DNA from 4 places in the Pseudalkalibacillus sp. JSM 102089 genome. Region 4 is predicted to be linked to each of the others. Evidence: riboswitches for the same ligand, from Rfam matches in the RefSeq annotation. Region 4 holds a riboswitch; each other region holds the start of a gene.

Region 1 (5,736 bases), on a different contig from region 4:
TTCGCAAGATCATCCATTACTAGCCATTGTTCTGGCGTAGCTACTCCACCAGGTAGTCGCACTCGAACCATAAACTGATAAGCTGGTTCAAGCTTCTGCTGTTTTCGCTCTTGACGAATATCGCGATCGTCCTGCATATAGCTCCCATGAAATTTTAATAGTTTAGTATCTGCGTCTGGGATGGAAGCGGTGATGGGATCCGCAAAGCTTTTCACAAGCGAGCCGCGTAAGTAATCACTTTCGTCTTTAATCTTCTCCATTTCACTCGGTTTGCCGTCTTCTGTTACCGTCTTATTCGACATGACCAATCTCCTTCCCTGATGCGCTTAGTACACATCGCGCTGGTAGCGTTTCGCGTTTCGTAGATCTGCAAGATAAGCTTCTGCTTCTGACTCACTGAAATTCCCCTGTTGCTCTAAAATATTAACAAGTGCCACGTGAACGTCTTTTGCCATATACTTCTCATCTCCACATACATAGACGTGCGCACCTTGTTGAAGCCACTCATATAGTTCTTTACTTCGCTCGAGCATGCGGTGCTGAACATAAACTTTCTCCTCTGTATCACGTGAAAAGGCGACATCCATTCGCGAAAGCACCCCATCTTTCAACCATTTTTGCCATTCGACTTGATAAAGAAAGTCTGTGACAAAATGCTGTTCACCAAAGAATAGCCACGTTTCTCCACTTGCGCCACTTTCTTCTCGCTCTTGTAAGAATGCCCGGTACGGCGCTATGCCAGTGCCTGCGCCTATCATAATGATAGGGGTGTCAGGATGATCCGGAAGTCTAAAGTTTTGATTTCGCTGCACAAATACTGGGAGTGTATCCCCCGCTTGTGAGCGCTCTGCGCATTGGCCAGAGCATACGCCCTTACGAGTTCGACCATGTGCATCATACCTTAGTGCGCCAATTGTGAGATGAACTTCATCTGGATTTGCGTTTGAACTGCTTGCGATCGAATAAAGACGAACCGGAATTTTGCGCAGAACGTTTACGAACTCCTGTACCGAGACGGTCCACGGTCCGTAGTCCTTCACCAAATCAATTAAATCTCTACCGTAAAGGTATGTTCTTAATTCTTCGCCTTCCGCTTCAACCATGCGCTTAAGCTCAGAACTTGATGTCAGCTCTGCGACCTTCTTGAGCAATGGCTTTGTGAGACTCGTAATCTCATATGTTTTCGTTAAAGCTTCTTCAAGTGGCTGAACGTCACCCTGTTTGTTCACCGTAACCTGTTCTTCTCGCTTCCAGTTCATTTCATCGATTAGCTGACGGACAAGAGCAGTATCATTCTCCGGGTAAATACCAAGGCTATCACCCGGCTCATATTCAAGGTTCGATCCTTCAAGATCAAGCTCAATGTGCCGCGTTTCTTTATTCGATCCACGTCCATTTAAATTAACATTCTCAAGAATTTCGGCTTTGAATGGATTAGTTCTGGAATACGTCTGACTCGACTCATCAGGTTTTGTTTCAGAAGTCGATTCTCTCGTAGACTGATCTTCTTTCAATACTCCCGTCACGCCTTCGAACCATTCTTCTGCCGGCTCTTCGAAATCAAGATCACAATCTACACGAGGATAAAGCCTTGTTGCACCTAATTCTTCAAAGCGCTTGTCAAAATCTTTCCCGGTTTGGCAGAAAAACTCATAGGAGCTATCACCAAGTGATAAGACAGAGAATCTGAGACCATCTAATTCAGGGGCTCTCTTACTTTGAACAAAGTCATGGAAGCTTAACGCATTATCAGGAGGATCGCCATCTCCGTGGGTGCTTGTAATCAATAATAAATCTTCTACTTTTTTAAGTGACTTTGGCTTAAAATCATCAAGCGATGAAAGGGTAACGCTGTATTTCTCGTTTTCCAATCGCTCAAAGAAAGATTCCGCTAGTGACTGACAATTGCCAGTATGTGAGCCATAGAGAATCGTAAGCTCACGTGTTTTTGCTTCTTGTTTCGAGAATGCTTCTGAAGCAGAAACACCTTGAGCAACCGTCTCAGTAGCTGCCGCAGCTTCAGAGCTTCCTGGTACGGAAAGATATCCGCTCAGCCATATTTTCTGCGTCTCATTTAATGTTGGTAAGAGACGATTTAAAAGCTCCGTTTGTTCTTTGTCAAAAGGGCTATTCACAACCTGTAACTGCAATACAATCCACCTCACAATACTCATTTTTAATTCAATGTAATGAAAGTAGTTTACTCGGAATTAAGCGTAAATAAATTCGTCTGCATTCCCCCTAACCCATTCAACACAAAAAACCTCTCTTCTAAAATATAAGAAGAAAGGTTTGTAAGTACGAAGCCAGTCTTCTTATCTTTCAGGATAAACCTGCTGGATTTGGCACAGTATGAGATGAAGAATCATCTCATCGGTTGCCGAAGCTTCATAGGGCCAGTCCCTCCACCTCTCTTGATAAGAAATATTGCTATCAAATTGTAAATGACAATGATTGGTTCAAATGTTATCTCGTGCTCGAATAAAAGTCAATATATTATTAGAAAATTATCATCATTCAATTAACTGAATGGCGATAACACCAGGAATCTTCATGAAAAATAATCCAAATGATTCAGGTCTTTTATCCCTCACGTTGCCCCTCTAGTATCCTATTCCGCATGCGCATGAAATCAATCGTATTGGCCATGACAAGAGATAGAATCATAAGATTCATCAACCAAACGGAGTAGTCAAAAGGCAGCACCAACAAGAGAAAAGCCATGAAAGAAAAAACACCGGAGCGAATGACATGATCTTTAGATGTGACGTTAACTTTATTTCCACGTTTCCATTTCAACAAGTTCACCGCAATACCAAATATCGATAGCAGCATGCATATGACATATGACTACAGTGAAAGGTCATAATCCACTATAAAAATCGTAGACGATAAAAATAGCGTCAATACCGTATATCGAATCGCGATTTCTTTATGCGTTAGCGAATCAAAATCCTTCAATACATTCCTCCTTTTGACAATGATTGAATTTGGACATTTCTTGAGATACACGGTCCTTATGTAGATGGATAAGCTGGCTTCATCTCATTTGAAATCACCTGAACCCAAGGCCGCTCTCTGTTCCACGTCACTTCTAAAGGGACGCCCATACTTTTACTAAGATGTTCAGCTGTTAACACATCTTTCTTCTTGCCATTCACTGCAATTCGACCATTTTCCATAATCATAGCGTGAGTGAATACGGGACAAATCTCTTCAATATGATGAGTGATATACAATATGGTTGGACCCTCTTTCTTCTTTCCAAGTCGTTCAACCTGAGCTAATAACTGTTCGCGTGAATACAGATCCAGTCCGTTGCACGGTTCATCTAGAATAAGAAGCTTTGGAGAAGCCATTAACGCTCTTGCAATCAAGATTTTCTGCTTCTCTCCTTGAGAGCAAATTCGAAAAGGTTTGCCGCGTAAATGAGCAATCCCCCATTCTTGCATCACCTTCATCGCTTGAGATTCATCCTCTTCTGTCACCTGCTCATAAAGTCCAGCTGAGGCAAACTTCCCGCTAATCACAACATCTGTTACTTCCTGCATGGGAGAAATACGCTCAGTGAAAGCGTTGCTCACCCAGCCAATAGATTTTCTAAGTTCATTCAAATCAGTTTTTCCAAGACGCTGCCCTAATACTTCAACGATGGGATCATATCGAAGCAGGGGCCAGATCGAGCCGTGAATTAACTGAAGTAGCGTCGTTTTACCTGATCCATTTAATCCGACAATGGCCTGATGCTGTCCTTTCTCTACCGAAAAAGAAATATCGGATAAAATCATCTGTTTCTCACGTGTGTAATAAGCATTTTCTACATGAATGATTGCCATACATCTCACTCCGTTCTTTGAAGAAAGTCACTCCAACTAGCGCTTTTTACATCGTATACCCGTTAGCAAATTCTTGAATCACTTCAAGCTCCTCTTCGTGTGAGTCTCTGCCAACGTTATGCTCATACAACTTTTGCATCCGTGTAACATCACCGTCGCACTCCTCAGTAATAGAAGCAACAGCACGTAAAAGGTTCACTTCGTTCTTAAAATCCTCCTTAGATATTGCCTCCCCGTGTGATAAGATGAACCATTCTGCCTCAAAGCTTTCTAACTGATCAAGCAGTCGAGTTGTTGTGTTAACAGTGTAATTGACTTTTTCTGAAAAAATATCAGGATAAAAGCAGTCTCCAAGAAATAGGATTTTCTCTTCCCTCACATAAATCACAACCGAATCAGCCGCGTGATCGCCCCCAACTGGCTTAAGAATACATGTGACACCACCAAGATCAATCTCCATTTTCTCTCCAAACGTTATATCTGGTAGCGTAATGGTAATATCTCGAGAACCCACAAATTCCTTCTTAATCGCATTTGCACAAAATTCAATTTCAGTGCCTTCTTTCACCCGCTCATCCAACTCAACATCAGACCATCCTAACGGAATAAGCTTACTAATTTCCTCTTTCGTCTGATGGGAGGATAAGGAGACAGCATCTCTAAGCACCGATAGTCCAAAAATATGATCCCAATGCCAATGAGTAAGCGCGACCATGTCTGGTTCCTTGATTCCTTTTTCCGATAGCTCTTTTAGAAAATAACGAGCATGGTCCTCTGAATTCCCAGCATCGATCATCAGAGACTTTCTATCTCCAATTACCATCCCGAGAATCGGTCGATCCGTATCGGCTACGGGCGTTTGGTAGTAAAAACGAGTGCCGATTTGCTTAATCTGTTGCATAGTATAACCTCCATAACCGACCATATTTTTCGAAATTTTTAATTCTTTTCATCATATCACTATAGGAAGCCACTGCTCAATTCATATCCTTAACGACGATAGTATAAAAAAAGCGATAGTACCTTTCCTGGCACTGTCGCTCTCATCATCACTTCGAATTCATCTTTTCATACAGCGTCTTCGTCACAATCAAATCAAAAATCGCGATGCCAACTGTTTTAAAGAGAAGTCCTTTTTCATTCAGGTTGTCTGGTCGATGATTTTGTTGAATGATTTCTTCTAACGCCAGAGAATCAGACTCCTGTCTGCCGAGTTCCCGCGCACGAATCAAATCGCCAGATTCATGAAAGCCTCTTCGCGTATCAACATACAGAGCGTCAACAGACTTGAGAAATGAATCCGGAAGCTCCTGCATCGCTGGTTTAAAGGATCCAACTGCCACTACCAATTTACCGTCCCACTCTGAAGCTTCAAGTTCAGGTAGCACAGGATTCGTTGATGTTGTCGTTGTGACGACAATGTCTGACTGTAGGACTAACGTTTCAATCGAAGCCTCTTCTACAATTAAGTAAGGATACGATTCTTGAGCTTTTTCTATAAATGACGATACTTTTTCTTTGCTTCGATTTGCCACGTACACCTTCTCAATCGGTCGAACTGCCATGGCTGCTTGAAGATGACTCCATCCTTGCGTACCGAGGCCAATGACGCCAAGTGTTTTCGCGTCTGGTCTTGATAAGTATTTCATTCCAAGCCCACCTAATGCTCCTGTTCGAAGAGCTGTGATTTTCATAAAATCACAATACATCAATGGCGCAAGGGTCTTGCGATCATTTAAGATCATCATTCCGTGAATCGTTTCTTTCCCATGCTTCCAATTGTCAGGAGCAACGCCCGCCAGCTTCACAGATTGGTAGTTTCCATAAAAGGAGGGCATAAGTAGAAACGTATTGTCCCCATCTTCTACATGCATTCGTTCAGGTGTCACTTCACTCTGGT
Region 2 (5,736 bases), on a different contig from region 4:
CGATCAGGAGAAAATCAAATATGGCTTATCTCAACTGATGGTGGCGAAGCGCGACAACTATCTGATTTAAAAAGTGGTGTTTCCGCTCCTGTTTGGAAACCCGATGGTTCTTCGCTACTTGTTTTAAGTAAGGATACAAAAGAGAAAGAAGAAGGACGTAAGCCTCTCGTTGTGACTGACTTACAGTATAAAGCAGACGGGAGTGGTTTTCTTGACAATAACTTTTTGCAAGTTGTCTTGATCGAGGTAACCTCAGGTGAAAAGAGAATAGAATGGCTTACAGATGCACCATTTAATCATTCTAGCCCTAACTGGTCACCGGATGGACAATCCATTGTATATGTGAGAGATCGATGTGAAGAACAGGGGTCCTACATGCGAGCCGACATCTTTATTCAGGGTCTGAATGAAGGATCAGAGCCTGAGCAGTTAAATCGTGAAGGTGGGAGCTTTAGCACGCCGAACTGGTCACCAGATGGGAAGAAGCTCTCATTCATTGGGCATAACTTTGAGCATGAAGGAGCTACGTTAAATAAAATCTGGACTGTTGATATAGCGAAAAAAGAGTTTACTTGTTTAACAGAGGATGTGGATTTAGAGTGTTCGGATGTATTGATTTCAGATATGCACTGGGGCGGCGCTTCTCCTGGTGCGATGTGGAGCCAAAATGGAGATGGACTCTATTTTCTTGCTAGTAAAGAAGGAAACACTGGTGTTTATTTTGTCGGAGAAGATTGCACGGTTCGACAAATAACGGGTGGTGACAGGCACCATTACGCGTTTCACTACTTGCCAGGCGCGAATGAAGCGGCTGTTGCAATTAGCGATCCACTTAACATTGGCGATATTTATACGCTTTCGTTTCATGGCGATCGAGTAAATGAACAGTGTTTGTCTCAATCAAATGCTGACGTTCTCGAAAGCTTGGAGCTCTCGACACCAGAAATGTTTACATACGCTGGGAAAGACGGTTTGGAGATTCAGGCCTGGCTCATGAAACCAAATGATTATCAGGAAGGTGAGGGATATCCTCTTATTCTTGAAATTCACGGTGGACCGCATATGATGTATGGTAATTCATTTATGCACGAATTTCAGCTTCTTGCAGCAAAAGGATATGTTGTCCTTTATACGAATCCACGTGGTAGTCAGGGTTATGGACAAGAGTTTGTAAATGGCTGCCGAGGAGATTATGGTGGAGGTGATTATGAGGATTTGATGGCGGGTGTTGATGTCGCGTTGGACAAGTATTCCTTTATTGATGAAGCTCAACTTTTCGTGACGGGAGGCAGCTACGGTGGCTTTATGACGAACTGGATTGTTGGGAAAACCGATCGATTTAAAGCAGCGGTTACCCAGCGCTCCATTTCGAATTGGCAAAGTTTCTATGGTGTTAGTGACATCGGATACTTTTTCACAAAGTGGGAAGTTGGAAGTGATTTAGATGAAAACCCTGCTAAGCTATGGCATCATTCACCGCTTAAGTATGTGGACCAAATCGAAACCCCACTTTTAATTCTTCATAGCGAAAATGATTATAGGTGCCCTATTGAGCAAGGAGAGCAGTTATATGTGGCTTTAAAGCATCGTGGGAAGGAAACGATGTTTGTAAGATTCCCAGATTCTGATCATAATTTATCAAGAAGCGGTCATCCAGAACTACGAGTGGAACGACTTAAGCATCTAGGAAACTGGTTCGACAATTACCTAGAAGGAAGGCAATAAGAAATCTTTCGACAAATATCGGGCGGTGACAGGCACTTTTTGAGATCTTCCCTTGACGCCCTTCGAGAAAGATACTATACTATTGAAAATAGTTAAATAATATTGAAAACTCTTATCAAGAGTGGCAGAGGGACTGGCCCTGTGACGCCCAGCAACCATCTCAGTTCGTGAGAAAGGTGCTAATTCCAGCAAACGAGCAATCGTTTGAAAGATGAGAGAGAGTTCAGCACTGCTGATAATGATGAAATGATACTACTCTCTCTGTACTTTACAGAGGGAGTTTTTTTTATTGGGAGGGGATTTTAGCAGGTCGAAGTACTTTTTCGCTTTTATGTTTTAGTGCTGAAACGCTTTATATTACTATATGAATTTTAAAGGAGATTGAGAAATGAAGAAATCATTGTATCTATTTGGTGCACTTATTTTAGTCTTTTTGGCAGGTTGTTCAGGGAATGAGGCTTCTGGGGGTTCAGAAGATGACCCACTGAAGGTAGGGGTAACGGCTGGTCCGCATGAAGATGTGATGAATAAGGTGAAGGAACTCGCAGCGGAAGACGGGTTTGAGATTGAAGTGATTGCGTTTAATGATTATGTGATGCCAAATACAGCCCTTGATGAAGGAGAATTGGATGCGAACGTATTTCAGCACGAACCTTATTTGAATGATTATGTAAAAGAAAGAGGACTCGATCTTTCCAAGGTAGCAACTACGATTACTTTTCCAATGGGAATTTATTCTGACAAATATAAGAGTCTTGATGAATTGCAAGAAGGCGACAAAGTTGGCTTACCTAACCATTCAACAGGCGAACCGAGAGCGCTAATGTTGTTTGAGCAAGCTGGCATTATTGAGTTGAAAGATGGCGTTGGTGTTAAAGCAACGATCAAAGACATTGAGAAGAATCCTTACAATCTCGAGTTTGTTCCATTAGAAGCTTCACAAATTCCAAGACAGCTCGGTGAGCTTGCGATTGCAGCAATTAATACGAACTTTGCAATGGAAAGTGGACGCGTACCGAAAGAAGATTCGCTTGAAATGGAACCAGAAGATTCCCCGTGGGTGAACGTGATTGCAACACAAACAGAGAACAAAGATGATGAACGTATTCAAAAGCTAGTGAACTACTATCAATCAGATGAAGTGAAGCAATTTATCCAGGACGAATTTAACGGTTCTGTAGTTGCATCCTGGTAATTCGAAAGAGGAGTGAGCACGATGATTCGATTAGAAAATATAACGAAAACGTATAAAAGCGGTGAGAGGATTACGAAGGCGGTTGATGATGTTTCCATAGAAGTTGAGAAAGGAAGCATCTATGGCGTCATCGGTTATAGTGGTGCAGGAAAGAGCACGCTTGTCCGAATGGTGAATCTTCTGGAGCGACCGACAGATGGAAAGGTATTTATCAATGACATTGAGCTCACTTCTTTGTCTACTGGAAAGCTTCAAAAAACAAGACAGCGTATTGGGATGATTTTTCAGTCTTTTAATTTGTTGAAAACAGGCACTGTGTATCAAAACATTGCCATCCCGCTGAAGCTTACGGGTCTTCGTAAAAAAGAGATTGAAGCGCGAGTTGATAAATATTTAGGTATCGTTGGGTTATCGGATAAGCGGGATGCTTATCCTTCCCAGCTATCAGGCGGTCAGAAGCAGCGTGTGGCGATTGCCCGTGCGCTTGCTCATGAACCTGAAGTACTACTATGCGATGAGGCAACGAGTGCCCTTGACCCAGATACGACAGAATCAATCCTATCTTTATTGGAACAAATCAATCGTGATTTTGGAATCACGATTTTACTCATTACGCATGAAATGCACGTTGTCCAGAAAATATGTCATGAAGTGGCTGTGATGGAGAACGGGAAGGTGATTGAACAGGGGCGAGTGATCGATATCTTTAGTAAGCCTACTACAACGACGGCCAAACGATTTGTTCAGTCGTTATTCCAGGATGAGCTTCCAGAGTCGCTTGTGTCGCGATTGAAAGAGCGTGGTCAGATCGTGAATCTTTCATTTATTGGGGAGAAATCAGGTAGTCCCGCTCTTGCGCTTGTTAGTAAGAAGTTCGACGTGTATCCGTCCATTTTAGCAGGGAACATTACACAACTGAAGGATCAGCCTTTTGGTAGGCTAGTCGTTCATTTAGATGGGGAAGCGGAAGAGACGGCTCGGGCCGTTGCCTTTTTAGAGGAAAGTGGCGTCGTAGTAGAAGGCTATGTTCAGGAGGTGGAAGCTCATGTCAGCTAAGGTATCGGAGTTTATTGATCTTTGGGGTGCAGACATTTGGAACGCGATTATTGAAACATTTCAAATGGTTGGGATCTCACTACTGATTTCAGTGTTGATTGGCCTCCCGCTTGGTGTGCTACTTGTTTTAACTAGAGCTGAAAAAGCATTAGAAAATAAAGTTCTTTTCCGTATATTAAATGCGGCTATAAACGTGATCAGGTCGATTCCATTTATCATTTTACTGTTTTTCATTTTACCTTTTACAAAAATGATTGCAGGTACAACTATTGGAGTAAAAGGTGTGATTGTGCCGCTCGTTGTCTTTACGGCGCCTTATATCGCAAGGTTGATGGAGTCTGCTCTTCTTGAGGTCGATCGTGGAGTAGTAGAAGCCTATGAAGCAATGGGGGTAAAAACGAGACACATTATCTGGCATGTTCTTGTAAGGGAGTCTCGTTCATCGATCGTTCTTGGATTAACGATTGCGACAATTGGACTGATTGGGGCAACGGCAATGGCTGGGCTCGTTGGAGCAGGTGGACTTGGTGATCTCGCTTATCGATACGGTCATTTGCGATATGAAGTCGATGTGATGTACGTTACGGTATTTCTCCTTATTGTCCTTGTTCAGGGACTCCAATCGTTCGGGAATGTTCTCTCCGCTCGTTTGAAGAAGGATTAAGTTAAAAGGATATCTCATTGTGCAATTGTTTATAGCAGGTGTGTCTTCAATAAATGAACTTCATGATCAGTTTGTTCATCAGATTTAGGAGGAAGAAAAGATGGAATCAATTCAGGTAAGAGCAACGCCAGGACATTATGAGTGTCGATCAGGTATCCTTCAAGAATTACCACGGTTACTTCAAGAAGGGCAGTTCCAAAAAGTATTTGTGATTTCTGGCCATCAATCGTGGGCAGCGGCTCAAGATTATTTCCCGGATCTATCTGCCTTTCATGTAGCTTATTCTACGTACAGTGGTGAATGTTCAGAAACTGAAATTGCAAGGCAATCAGAATTAGCCAAAATTCACGGTGCCGATTTGATACTTGGGGTAGGCGGCGGAAAAGTTCTGGATGTAGCGAAAGCGGTTGGTAATGAAGTGAACAAAGATGTGGCTCTTGTGCCAACTCTTGCGTCTACTTGTGCTGCAACGACGCCGCTTAGTGTGAAGTATTCAGATGAGGGAGAATTTATTACGTATACTATTTTTCCAAGAAGTACATATCTTGTTCTTGTAGAACCTGAAATTCTTGTGCAGGCACCAATCGCTTATTTGAAAGCGGGGATTGGTGATACGCTGGCCAAATGGTATGAAGCGAGAGCACTCATTGAGGAACTGCCTTCGACGCCAATCCCAGTAAAACTAGCGTATGAAGTAGCAAGAAGCTGCCGTGATGTCCTTGTGGCAGATGGTGAAAAAGCGGTTAAGGATCAACAGAAGGGTCGTTTGAGTGATGCGTTTATTCGGGTGATTGAAACAAATCTTTTATCAGGAGGGATGGTAGGAGGTCTTGGAGATCGCTATGGTCGGATTGCAGCGGCACACTCCATTCATAACGGATTAACACATGTATCTGAAGCTCATTCGTTTCTTCACGGTGAGAAAGTAGCTTATGGCATACTTGTGCAACTTGTACTAGAAGGTGAGTGGGAAGAGGTGAGAGGTTTATTTGCCTATTATAAAGAAATTGGTTTGCCCCTCTCGTTAGAGTCAATTGGCATTGAACCAACAAATGTGGAGAGCATAGGTCAAGTCATCGCAGAATACGCTACGAGA
Region 3 (5,736 bases), on a different contig from region 4:
TGCTCTTTGTTTGACGGGGTTCTTTTTTTCTAAGACTTGACCCAACCATACTGGTAATGATCTCATCAGCTGAAACGGTTTTTGTTTCAGCTGAAAGATGAACTTTGCCGTCTCGTAAAATCGTAAAACGATCGCTTATTTCTTCTATTTCTGGCATGCGGTGAGAAATGTAAATCATCCCCACGCCTTTCTTCTTCAGTTTGTTAATAAGATGAAATAATAGCTTTGTCTCTTCTACACTAAGTGGAGCAGTTGGTTCATCCAGTATCAAATATTGCGTCTCCTGTGCCATTGCTCGAGCAATTAAGATCATTTGTTTTTCTGACAGCGAACATTCGGAAGCCAGTTTATCAGGAGTTAAGGTTATACCAAGAGAGTTAAGTAAATCTCTTGTTCTTTGCCGTTCTTTGCTAGAAGAATAACACTTAAAAGGTGATTTATTCATTGAGTCAGCCCAAATGTTTTCAGAAACGGATAGGGTAGGAAACAAAGCCGAATCAACTTCTTGCACCACCATTCCGATGCCTGCTTTTTTTGCATCGGAAGGTGTATGAATCGCTAGAGGTTCTCCGTTAAGTAAAATAGAGCCGCTGTCTCGTTCATAGTCTCCACAAACCATTTTCATAAGCGTGCTTTTACCAGCTCCATTCGTACCGAGCAGAGCGTGCACTTCGCCTGAACGAATCGTCAGGGAGACGTTTTTTAATACAGGGATATTTCCGAATGATTTAGAAATATTTTGGATGGATAACTCACTCATTTGCTATCATCCTGTTGCGTTAATTTTTCCATCCACGGAGAAATAGCTGCGTCAGAAGAGCCCCAGTCATCGACGTAATTGCCTAATTCACTCATTGAAATGGTTTTGTCTGGTAAATCAGATTGTTTTACAAGATGAGGATCAAGTGAGAAAATCTCAGGCGTTTCTTCTCCAGCAATTTTTTGATAAGCAAAACGTACTTGAACACGTCCTACTTCCGCCGGATCAGTAGCAGCAGATGAGAGCCATGGGCTATTATCTTTTTGCATCATTTGGAGATCTTCGTCACTCATATCGATGCCGTAAACTTTGATTTCTTCTCGACCAGCTTGTTCAATGGCACGAGTAGCGCCTTTCGCAAATTCATCCCATGGAGCAAATACAGCATCAATATCACCTTTGTTTGGATATTGTTTTAGAATAGTTTCCATTTGGGTTTGGGTATCAAGAGCTGTATTAGCACTCGCGGTCCCGAACTTAGCGATTTCATTGATTTCTGGATAGCGTTCCTGAAACGCCTCATAAATCGCATTTCGTCGCTCCATAGGTGCGAATCCTCCCACCCATACATAGACAATATTTCCTTCACCATTTAAATCCTGAGCAAGCGTTTTTAATGTATTCCATGCAAGACTATAATCATCTTGATCAATAACTGTTACACCTGGCACGTTAATATCGCTATCAAACACAACGACAGGTATGCCTTTATCAACAGCTTTTTTCACTCCAGCTTCGAGTGCATCTGCTCGGCCATGATCAATTAAGATCGCATCGACTTTTTGGTTGATGGCTGTATCAAGGAGTGTAGCCATTTTGGAAAGGTCATTATCAGCATTATAAACTTGAACGCTTCCGCCAAATTTTTCTACCTGATCTTCAACTCCTTTTACGTACTGGGAAGAAAATGTACCGAGGGATGCTTGCATAATCGCTGCTATTTTGATAGGTTTTTGAACTTCTTTTGGAATGTCTGAAGAAGTTTTAGACGCTTCTTCACCTGTGTTTGAAGTTGTCTCACTAGATTCCGTTGTGCTTGCTTCTGGTGTACTTACGGCATCTTGCTCATTAGTACAAGCAGCAAGTACGATGAGAAGAAGAATGGATAAAATAAGTCCTAAGCGTTTCATGAATGTACCTCCGTGTTTTTAGCGTGTGGCAAAGCAAGATGAGCAAGGTTTTCAGCGTACGGTGTTCGAACGATACCGTGCTCCGTAATGATTCCGCTGAGTAATTCATTTGGCGTCACATCAAAAGCAGGATTAAATACATCAATGTTCTCAGCTGCAACACGTTCACCTTTATAATGCGTAATTTCTTTCGGATCTCGCTCCTCAATCGGAATCGCTTCTCCGTTAGGGATCGAGTAGTCAATTGTTGAGATGGGTGCAGCAACATAAAAAGGAACGTTATATGCTTTTGCGATATGGGCAAGGCCAAGCGTACCAATCTTGTTAGCTGTATCACCATTTGCAGCAATCCGATCAGCACCGACTATAACTGCAGCGATTTTCTTCGTTTTTAAAACGTGAGCTACCATACTGTCTGTAATAAGCGTAACGTCAATACCAGCACGCTCAAGCTCCCATGCGGTTAATCGAGCACCTTGTAGAACTGGTCTGGTTTCCGTCGCAATTGCGGAGATGGAGAGACCGTTTTCCTTTGCCAGATGGAGAGGCGCAAGAGCCGTCCCGTATTTTGCTGTTGCGATCCCACCTGCATTGCAATGTGTGAGGATGGTATCCCCATCATTTAATAGCTTCAGACCATGTTCTCCAATCCGCTGACAGACAAGCTCATCCTCTTTATGGATGGTAAGTGCTTCGTGCAGAATCGCTTCTTTCATTTTTTTCACTGTCGGTAAGGAAAAGCTAGCTCGGATGATGCGATCAATCGCCCAAGAGAGATTTACTGCAGTGGGACGAGAGGAGGCAAGATATTTCCCTTGGTTGACTAGCGCTGTCTTAAACGCTGTTGCTTCGTTTGTTTGGACATGCTGACTCCAAAGAACAAGACCATACGCTGCGGCGATTCCAATGGCTGGTGCTCCGCGGACAACAAGGGCAGAAATGCTATTCCAGACATCCTCGATTGCCGTTTGCTTAAGGTAGATCTCTTGTTGTGGAAGCTGCCGTTGATCGAGCAGTAAGAGATGATCACCTTTCCATTGGAGTGATGAGATGACAGTCATTTAAATGACCTCCTTGATGGCTTTAATGTATTGTTCAATCGAAGTGATGCTTTTTCGGTCTAAAATAAGTTTTTTTCCAAGGGTAAGCGCCTTTTTTTCCACAGCGAGTTTTACTTTTGGATCAGTGATCGTCTCGATCTCTTCTACATGAGCAAGTCCAATCGTTCTTCGGATGATCTTACAGCCGGAAAATCCAATGCTATCGACAAAAATAGATTGTAGAAGAGCGTCTAGGTATCCTCTTGAATAACGATTATCTTCTGAGAGATGGTCGGCCCATAATGATCGGAAAGTAGATTCGAATACGTTCCAAACCTCAGTAGTGACGCCAAATAAATAAGCGAGGTATCCTTCTTTCTCTTCTTCTGACCTATGTGCCTCCTGCGACAGGATACTAAGCGCAATATTGGCGATAAAAGCACCGACATCAAAACCAGCTGGGCCATAGAAAGCAAATTCTGGGTCGATTATTTTAGTTGAACTTTCCGTAACAAACAGGCTACCTGTATGTAAGTCCCCGTGTATCAAAGCTTCTCCTTTTGTTAAAAAAGAGTGTTTGAGGGAGGCAACTTCAGTGAGGAAATCGTCATCTTCCCACAGCGATTCAACATCTGCTCGAAGCTCTTCTGTAAAGGCATTGCTTTCGGCATTGTAGAAAGGATCTGAAAATACGAGGCTTTCTGTTATGCCACATAAGTCTGGATTACTAAACCGTTTGGCAAGCTCTTTCTTATTTGCTGAACCAAGACCGTAATCAGAAGTGAAAAAGAGTGTATGAGCGAGATAGGTACCGACGTTTCTTGCAAGCTCAGGATATATACGACCTTCAATAAGTCCTTTTCTTAAAATAGTGTAAGTTGATAAATCTTCCATAACCGTTGCGGCTTTTTCCGAGTCATGCAAATAAACGATCGGAGAAAAGTCAGGAACGAGCGCGTGAGCTTGCTTGAGTGCCTCGCTTTCAATTCTGGATCGATCAAGTGTAAGCGGCCAGGATTCGCCAACGACTTTGGCATAAGGCAAGGCTTGTTTGACGATCCAGGATTGTCCTGTTTTCTTGTGTTGAACATGAAAGACATAATTTAAGTTGCCATCGCCAATTTCCTTTACATGAACGGGAGCGGTGCGATCCAAAAGCTTGTGATACTCTAAAAATTGCACTACGGTTTCTGTTGTAAACGGTGTGTACCCTGAAGTGATCTGAATACCCATGTAAAATTCCCCTTTCAACTATTTATGGTTGATGTATTGCATGAACATCGGAATTTCGGCATAAAAAAAGCCTCTTTCCGAAGAAAGAGGCTTGAAGATAGAGATACTTCACACCTCTTATCTTCCAGAATGAATATCATCCTGTTGGAAGTAGCACCGTGCCATTTAAGCCATCTTAATCTGGACTTAAAAATAGGTCGGTTGCTGGGCGTCATAGGGCCAAATCCCTCAGCCTGCTCTTGATAAGAGAAAGTTTATGAAATTATTTTACAATTTTTTCGCTTGAAATGTATGTTACAGAGAAAGGAACGTGTTTGTCAATAATATTTTGAATATTATTTATAAATATCTGGACGTCGATCTTCAAAGATAGGAATGCGATTCCGGATCGATGACATTTCCTCTTCGTCAATAGAACCTGTTAAAATAACTTCTTCTTCTCCTGCTTCTGCGATAATTGTTCCCCACGGATCAATGATCAATGAGTGTCCTCCAAACGCATTATCAGGATCTGCCCCGACACGATTACAGGCAATCACGTAGCACTGATTTTCAATCGCGCGACTGATAAGTAATGCTCGCCAATGATCGGTGCGTTGCTTTGGCCATTCTGCTGGTACGAACAAAACTTGGGCACCTTCAACTGCATGAAGGCGAAGCCACTCAGGAAAGCGAATATCATAACAAATGAACCCAGCGCATGGGAGTTCTTCAAGTGTAAAATGACTTTTTTCATTTCCAGAAACGAGGAACTTCTCTTCATTCATCAAACGAAACAGGTGCGCTTTGCTATACTCATGAACGAGCTGCCCATCTCGATTGAACACAAGCATGGTGTTCGTTACTTCGCCGTTATGATGCTTAGCGATGGAGCCCCCAACAATATTTACGTCGTTCTTTTTGGCGAGGCGAGATAGAAAAGCAATCGACTTTTCTGCATCAGTATCTCCAATTTCATCAAGGCGAGATAAATCATAACCTGTGGACCACAATTCTGGTAAAACGATGATATCTGGTTTGTCACTCACCGCCTTAGAAACAAGCTCTTCAACTTTAGAGAAATTCTTTTCTGGATTGCCGAAAGCAATATCAAATTGCAACAGGGCAAGGTTTTTCATTGAGTTGTCCTCCTTACATGTTTAGAAGTTGACCTTTACATGGTTGTGTATCCAAGATAACATAACTTATTAGAATTTCTCGAAAATTTTAACAGGATGTGATTCCATTTGAAACAATTTCAAACTTCAGATGCACTTAAACGTTTACCAGAACAATTCTTTGCGAAGCTTGCTGGAAAAGTGAACCGTTATGTAGAGGCGGGATATGACATTATTAACCTTGGACAAGGAAACCCTGATCAGCCGACGCCTGCTCATATTATCGAGTCTTTGCAGCAGGCAGCTGAAAACCCTGCATACCACAAGTATCCGCCATTTAGGGGACAGCCCTTTCTGAAACAAGCCGCGGCTGATTTCTATAAGCGAGAGTTTGGTGTTGAGCTTGATCCAGAGAAGGAGGTGGCCGTCCTATTTGGTGGAAAAGCGGGCCTTGTAGAAGTGAGTCAATGTTTGTT
Region 4 (5,736 bases):
CAACGGCATTCGTGAAATTATTGAACTTGACCTTGATCAAACCGAGCTAGATCAATTGCACCATTCTGCAAAAACGTTAAAAGAAGCGATGAAGCCAGTTTTCCAACATTAAAATGAGTAAAAAAAGGTTCTCCGCGAAATGACGGAGAACCTTTTTTCTTTCTTATTTGTCTACTGGTACAACAGCGCCATCGTATTCTTCTTCAATAAAGCTTTGAATTTCATCAGAATGAAGAACTTCTACTAACGCCTGGATCGCTTCATTGTCTTCGTCACCTTTGTTTACTGTAATCACATTCACATATGGTGAGTCTGAATTTTCAAGTGCAATGGCATCCTCTTGAGGATTAAGTCCTGCATCAATCGCATAGTTTGTATTGATCATCACTGCATCACCTTCACCTTGCTGGTAAATCTGTGGAAGCAGTGAAGCCTCAACATCTGTTTTGAAATCAATATTCTTAGGGTTTTCAGCAATATCTTCAACTGTTGCATCTGAAGCCTTTACACCTTCTTTTAATGTGATAAGGCCCTGTGCTTCAAGTAATGACAGCATACGTCCATGGTCAGAAACAGAGTTACTCATTATGATTTGAGCACCATCAGGAAGCTCATCTAAGCTCTTGTAATCCTGAGAGTAAACACCGATTGGCTCGATATGAATGCCTCCAGCGTTCACGAAGTCATAATTATCGTTTTCTTCCATTTGCAAGTCCATATAAGGTATTGTTTGGAAGTAGTTTGCATCTAATTCACCATTTGCAAGCGTCTTATTAGGTAGAATGTAATCCTGGAATGTTTTAATTTCAAGCTCTATTCCTTTTTCCTCTAACATCGGCTTAGCTTCTTCAAGAATTTCAGCATGGGGAATGTTTGATGCACCTACTACGATTTTCTTCGAATCTCCACCGTCACCAGAACCTTCGCTGTTTCCGCCATTGTTGCCACATGCAGCAAGAACCGCAAGAGCAAGAACTGTTATTAGCGATAAAAACTTTTTCATCATAACCTCTCCTTTTCTCCTTATTATCTTTTATCTATTACTCGTGTTGCAACGTCTCCACAAACCTGAAGAATCGCAACAATTACTAATATCAATACTGTTGCAACAAGTGTCACGTCAGGATTGTTCCGTTGGAAACCTTCAAGATAAGCGAGGTTTCCGAGACCCCCTGCGCCTACGACACCAGCCATAGCGGTGTAGCTTACAAGAGCTATCGCCGTCACAGTAATCCCTGAAATAAGGGCTGGCATTGCTTCTGGTAGAAGCACTTTAAAAATAATCGAACCATTGGATGCTCCCATTGACTGAGAAGCTTCAATGACCCCTTTATCCACTTCACGTAAAGCAATTTCAACCATTCTCGCATAAAATGGCGCCGCTCCTGCAATAAGGGCTGGAAGGGCAGCATTAGCACCTAGCATTGTCCCTATAATGTAAACCGAAAGAGGGATAAGCAAGATAATCAAAATAATAAATGGTATGGAGCGAAATAAGTTCACGACTCCGGCAATAATACTATTCACAAATTTGTTTTCCCATATGTTCCCTCTACCTGTTAGAAACAACAATAATCCAAGGAGGATTCCGAGAATAAACGTTGCCAGCACCGAAATTGCCGTCATGTACGCTGTTTGTAGAGTGGCTTCCCACATAGATTCCCACCTGACGTTAGGAAATAACGATTCAGTCATTCGTAATCACCTCCGCTTTAACACCTTGGGCTTGCACATAATTCAAGGCCATTTCTACCACAGCTGGTTCCCCTTTAAGGAACACAGAAAGTTTTCCATAAGGACCATCCTGTGTATGAGAAATCTTCCCTTGAATAATGTTGACTTCTACATCAAATTTACGAATCAACTCTGTCACAAGTGGTGAACCTGTTTTTCCTTTCACAAAGGTAAACTGAACAAGTTCTCCATCCTGACTCGTTGCCAGATGTGCAATCGATTCCTTCATTTCTTCAGGCTCGCTTAGCTGATTAACAAAGTCTTTCGTAATCTCTTCCTGCGGATGGTGGAAAACTTCAAGGACAGAACCATTCTCCACTACTCGTCCATTCTCCATCACGGCTACACGATGGCAAATTTTTCGTATGACGTGCATTTCATGCGTGATAAGGACAATCGTAAGGCCAAGCTTGTGATTAATTTCAGTCAGAAGTTCCAGAATGCTATCCGTCGTTTTAGGATCTAAAGCAGAAGTAGCTTCATCACAAAGCAAAACCTTTGGATTATTAGCAAGTGCTCTCGCAATACCCACTCGCTGCTTTTGTCCACCACTTAGTTGTGAAGGATAAGCTCCTTCTCTACCTTCGAGTCCAACAAGTTTAATTAATTCATCAACACGCTTCATTCTCTTTTCTTTCGGAACACCTGATATTTCAAGAGGGAACGCGATGTTATCACGTACCGTTCTTGACCAGAGAATATTAAAATGCTGGAAAATCATTCCAATTTCCTGTCTTGCTGCACGAAGATCTTTTCCCTTAAGAGAAGATAGATTATTACCAGCCACTGTGACTGTCCCATCAGTAGGTCTCTCAAGAAGGTTAAGCATTCGAATTAGCGTACTTTTCCCAGCACCACTGTAGCCAATAACACCAAATATTTCGCCTTTTTTGACTTCAAGGTTAACATCCTTAACGGCTTCCACCTTCCCGGATTTCGAAAAGAAGGTCTTATTAATGCCTTTAAGCTCAATCACATGTCTCACATCCTTTATGCATTTGCATGATCAGCTACCTGAAACAGGACTTAAGTCCCATGCCTTTGTTCTTTATTTCTATGCACTTAGAAACCTAATTCGCTTATCACTTTGTATAGTAAAGTAAAAAAATGCCCTTCTGCTTTGAGCAGAAAGGCATTTGATAAATCGATGTCTTCCTCTCATTTCTCAAAGCAATCGCTTTGCAGGAATTGGCACCTTTTCAAACGAGTCGTTTGACGGTTGCCGGGCTTCATAGGGCCAGTCCCTCCACCTCTCTGAATAAGAGATATATAGTTGTTATTACTTTACTGTGGTTAAGTGCTAAATGAATTCTAGCATGGTACTTTATGAGTGTCAATTACTGAGCAAAAAGTCGGAATAATCTAAAATATATACGTTGAACCCCATTAGAAAACCATCAGCTTATTCGCCTGATGGTTTTCGCTCGTTGAGAAAGTTGTTTATAAAGGGATATTTTCGCAAGATCCGCATTCCCTCCACTAACAACAACACCAATTCTCTTACCTTCTAAACGATTAGACTTGCATAAGACAGCAGCTACCGATGCAGCACCTGCACCTTCTACAAGTGTTTTGTGTCTTTCAAGCATAAAGACAATCGCTGCAGCAATTTCTTCTTCTGACACGGTTAGCATATCATCAACAAGCTCTTCAATAATTGGAAAGGTTAATTTTCCAGCTTCTTTCACAGAAATACCGTCTGCAATCGATTTGACAGATTGAAGGACAAGAGGACCAGTACCTTTAAATCGATTCCATGTCGCAGATGCTTCAGAAGCCTGGACCCCGATGATTTTCACGTGAGGAAAGAACGACTTAATCGCCATCGCCATTCCAGCTAACAATCCTCCACCTCCAACAGGCACGAGAATCGCATCTAAGTCAGGACACTGTTGCATCATTTCGAGTGCAACCGTTCCCTGTCCTGCCATTACTTCAGGATCATCGAAAGCATGAACGAATGTGGCCCCTTTCTCAACACGCTCACGATCCGCTCCACTAAACGCTTCGTTATACGATTCTCCTTCAAGAACAACCTCTGCTCCATAAGATCGCGTCGCATCAATTTTGCTTGTCGGTGTATGGACGGGCATATAAATCTTAGCTTTAATTCCACGCTCTCTAGCAGAAAGCGCCACTCCCTGAGCATGGTTTCCAGCCGATGCAGCAACAATCCCTCGCGCTGCCTCAATATCCGTTAGCGACGCAACTTTGTTATAAGCACCTCGAAGTTTGAAGGAACCCGTTCGTTGAAGGTTTTCCATCTTCATGAAGACATCTCTATTTGTATAATCATTAAGCGTTGTCGACTGCTGAAGCGGGGTCCTGTGGACGGCTTCCAGCAAATTCTCCATTGCTTTTACGACATGAACGTTATATTTCTCCTGGTAATTCCCAACGTCATTCACTCTCCTACAAGTTGTTTTTCTTCATATAATTTAATTTTATCTTCGAGAGATAAAGTTCGAGATACTTCATCCCATCCATTTAACAGCATTTCTTTCCAATAAGGATCGATCTCGAACGACGCATTTAGTCCTTCTCCATCAATTACTTGCTGTTTACTTAGGTCTACGCTAAGTTCGTATCCATCCTTCGCTTTTTGAAAAAGCTCCGAGATCGTTTCTTGATCAAGAGCGATAGGAAGTATACCGTTTTTTACACAGTTGTTATAAAAGATATCAGCAAAGCTTGTCGCAATGACAATTCGAAACCCATAATCCAGAAGGGCCCATGGAGCATGTTCTCTTGATGAACCACACCCAAAGTTTTTACCCGACACTAGAATAGAAGCATGCTGGTATTGTTGTTCGTTCAAATTAAAATCTTCACGCGGATGACCATCATCATCAAACCGCCAATTGTAAAAAAGAAACTGACCAAAGCCTTGCCGTTCAATTCTCTTTAAAAACTGCTTCGGAATAATTTGGTCTGTATCTACGTTAACCTGCTCAAGGGGATAAACGATCCCTTTGTATTTATTAATCGGTTCCAGGACGTCTCACTCCTTTTACACTACAAGAGGTTTTATTTTTCTAGCGTCTGTAAATCGGCCTTCAATGGCAGCAGCTGCAGCCATAGCTGGGCTGACAAGATGTGTTCTAGCGCCATTCCCCTGACGCCCTTCAAAATTACGGTTAGATGTAGACGCGCAGCGCTCGCCTGGTGGAACAATGTCATCATTCATCGCAAGACACATGCTACATCCTGCTTCTCGCCACTCAAACCCAGCTTCTTTAAAGATCGTATCTAACCCTTCTGCTTCAGCTGCATCCTTCACTGATTTAGATCCTGGTACTACGAGAGCAGTCACACCTTCGTGAACTTTTCGACCACGAACAATATCAGCGGCCGAACGCAGATCACTTAATCGCGAATTCGTACACGATCCGATGAAAACATATTGAATATCTATATTTTGAATAGGCGTTCCCGGTTTAAGATCCATATAGGCAAGGGCTTGCTTAATTGCTTTTTGGTCACCTGGATCTGCATAATCCTCAGGGAAAGGAACGCGAGCATAGACAGAAGATCCCATTGAAGGATTAGTGCCCCATGTTACTTGTGGCTCGATTTCGTCAGCTCCAATTTCGAGCACTTCATCATACTTTGCTCCTGGATCAGATGCGAGTTCTTTCCACTCAGCAACAGCTCGATCAAAATCTTCTGGAACATGTCTTTTTCCTTTTAAATAGGAAAAGGTAGTCTCATCTGGGCTAATAAGCCCTGCTTTTGCGCCAGCTTCAATTGACATATTACAAACAGTCATACGTTCTTCCATTGTCATATTTCGAATCGCTTCGCCTGTGTACTCCACAACTGCTCCAGTACCTGCATTAACACCAAATTTGGCAATAACAGCAAGAATTAAATCTTTAGCAGTCACCCCAGAACCAAGGCGTCCGTTCACACGTATTTCAATTGTTTTGGGTCTTGATTGCCATAGCGTTTGAGTAGAAAGAACATGCTCTACTTCACTCGTTCCAATCCCAAAGGCTAGGG

What was found. A riboswitch is a leader RNA that binds a small molecule or an ion and turns the genes downstream of it on or off. The one in region 4 is predicted to bind S-adenosylmethionine.
Region 1: another riboswitch for S-adenosylmethionine. It lies ahead of ABVF21_RS14235 (assimilatory sulfite reductase (NADPH) flavoprotein subunit); the one in region 4 lies ahead of ABVF21_RS17435 (methionine ABC transporter ATP-binding protein).
Region 2: another riboswitch for S-adenosylmethionine. It lies ahead of ABVF21_RS05475 (MetQ/NlpA family ABC transporter substrate-binding protein); the one in region 4 lies ahead of ABVF21_RS17435 (methionine ABC transporter ATP-binding protein).
Region 3: another riboswitch for S-adenosylmethionine. It lies ahead of mtnK (S-methyl-5-thioribose kinase); the one in region 4 lies ahead of ABVF21_RS17435 (methionine ABC transporter ATP-binding protein).

What each region holds. Positions count from the first base shown of each region.
Region 1 is NZ_JBEWYW010000006.1:79,511-85,246, forward strand. Features, by position in the region: gene cysI (assimilatory sulfite reductase (NADPH) hemoprotein subunit) at 1-302, opposite strand, end outside; gene ABVF21_RS14235 (assimilatory sulfite reductase (NADPH) flavoprotein subunit) at 327-2,150, opposite strand; SAM riboswitch class I at 2,313-2,424, opposite strand; gene ABVF21_RS14240 (hypothetical protein) at 2,584-2,799, opposite strand; gene ABVF21_RS14245 (ABC transporter ATP-binding protein) at 3,018-3,836, opposite strand; gene ABVF21_RS14250 (MBL fold metallo-hydrolase) at 3,883-4,737, opposite strand; gene ABVF21_RS14255 (ornithine cyclodeaminase family protein) at 4,886-5,736, opposite strand, start outside.
Region 2 is NZ_JBEWYW010000002.1:151,250-156,985, reverse strand. Features, by position in the region: gene ABVF21_RS05480 (S9 family peptidase) at 1-1,725, shown strand, start outside; SAM riboswitch class I at 1,835-1,943, shown strand; gene ABVF21_RS05475 (MetQ/NlpA family ABC transporter substrate-binding protein) at 2,114-2,920, shown strand; gene ABVF21_RS05470 (methionine ABC transporter ATP-binding protein) at 2,942-3,976, shown strand; gene ABVF21_RS05465 (methionine ABC transporter permease) at 3,966-4,640, shown strand; gene ABVF21_RS05460 (iron-containing alcohol dehydrogenase family protein) at 4,741-5,736, shown strand, end outside.
Region 3 is NZ_JBEWYW010000012.1:71,925-77,660, forward strand. Features, by position in the region: gene ABVF21_RS19420 (sugar ABC transporter ATP-binding protein) at 1-760, opposite strand, end outside; gene ABVF21_RS19425 (sugar ABC transporter substrate-binding protein) at 757-1,890, opposite strand; gene mtnA (S-methyl-5-thioribose-1-phosphate isomerase) at 1,887-2,951, opposite strand; gene mtnK (S-methyl-5-thioribose kinase) at 2,952-4,163, opposite strand; SAM riboswitch class I at 4,278-4,412, opposite strand; gene ABVF21_RS19440 (carbon-nitrogen family hydrolase) at 4,499-5,281, opposite strand; gene ABVF21_RS19445 (pyridoxal phosphate-dependent aminotransferase) at 5,390-5,736, shown strand, end outside.
Region 4 is NZ_JBEWYW010000009.1:69,295-75,030, reverse strand. Features, by position in the region: gene ABVF21_RS17450 (L-lactate dehydrogenase) at 1-112, shown strand, start outside; gene ABVF21_RS17445 (MetQ/NlpA family ABC transporter substrate-binding protein) at 164-1,003, opposite strand; gene ABVF21_RS17440 (methionine ABC transporter permease) at 1,027-1,695, opposite strand; gene ABVF21_RS17435 (methionine ABC transporter ATP-binding protein) at 1,688-2,710, opposite strand; SAM riboswitch class I at 2,890-2,999, opposite strand; gene ilvA (threonine ammonia-lyase) at 3,132-4,142, opposite strand; gene leuD (3-isopropylmalate dehydratase small subunit) at 4,139-4,729, opposite strand; gene leuC (3-isopropylmalate dehydratase large subunit) at 4,745-5,736, opposite strand, start outside.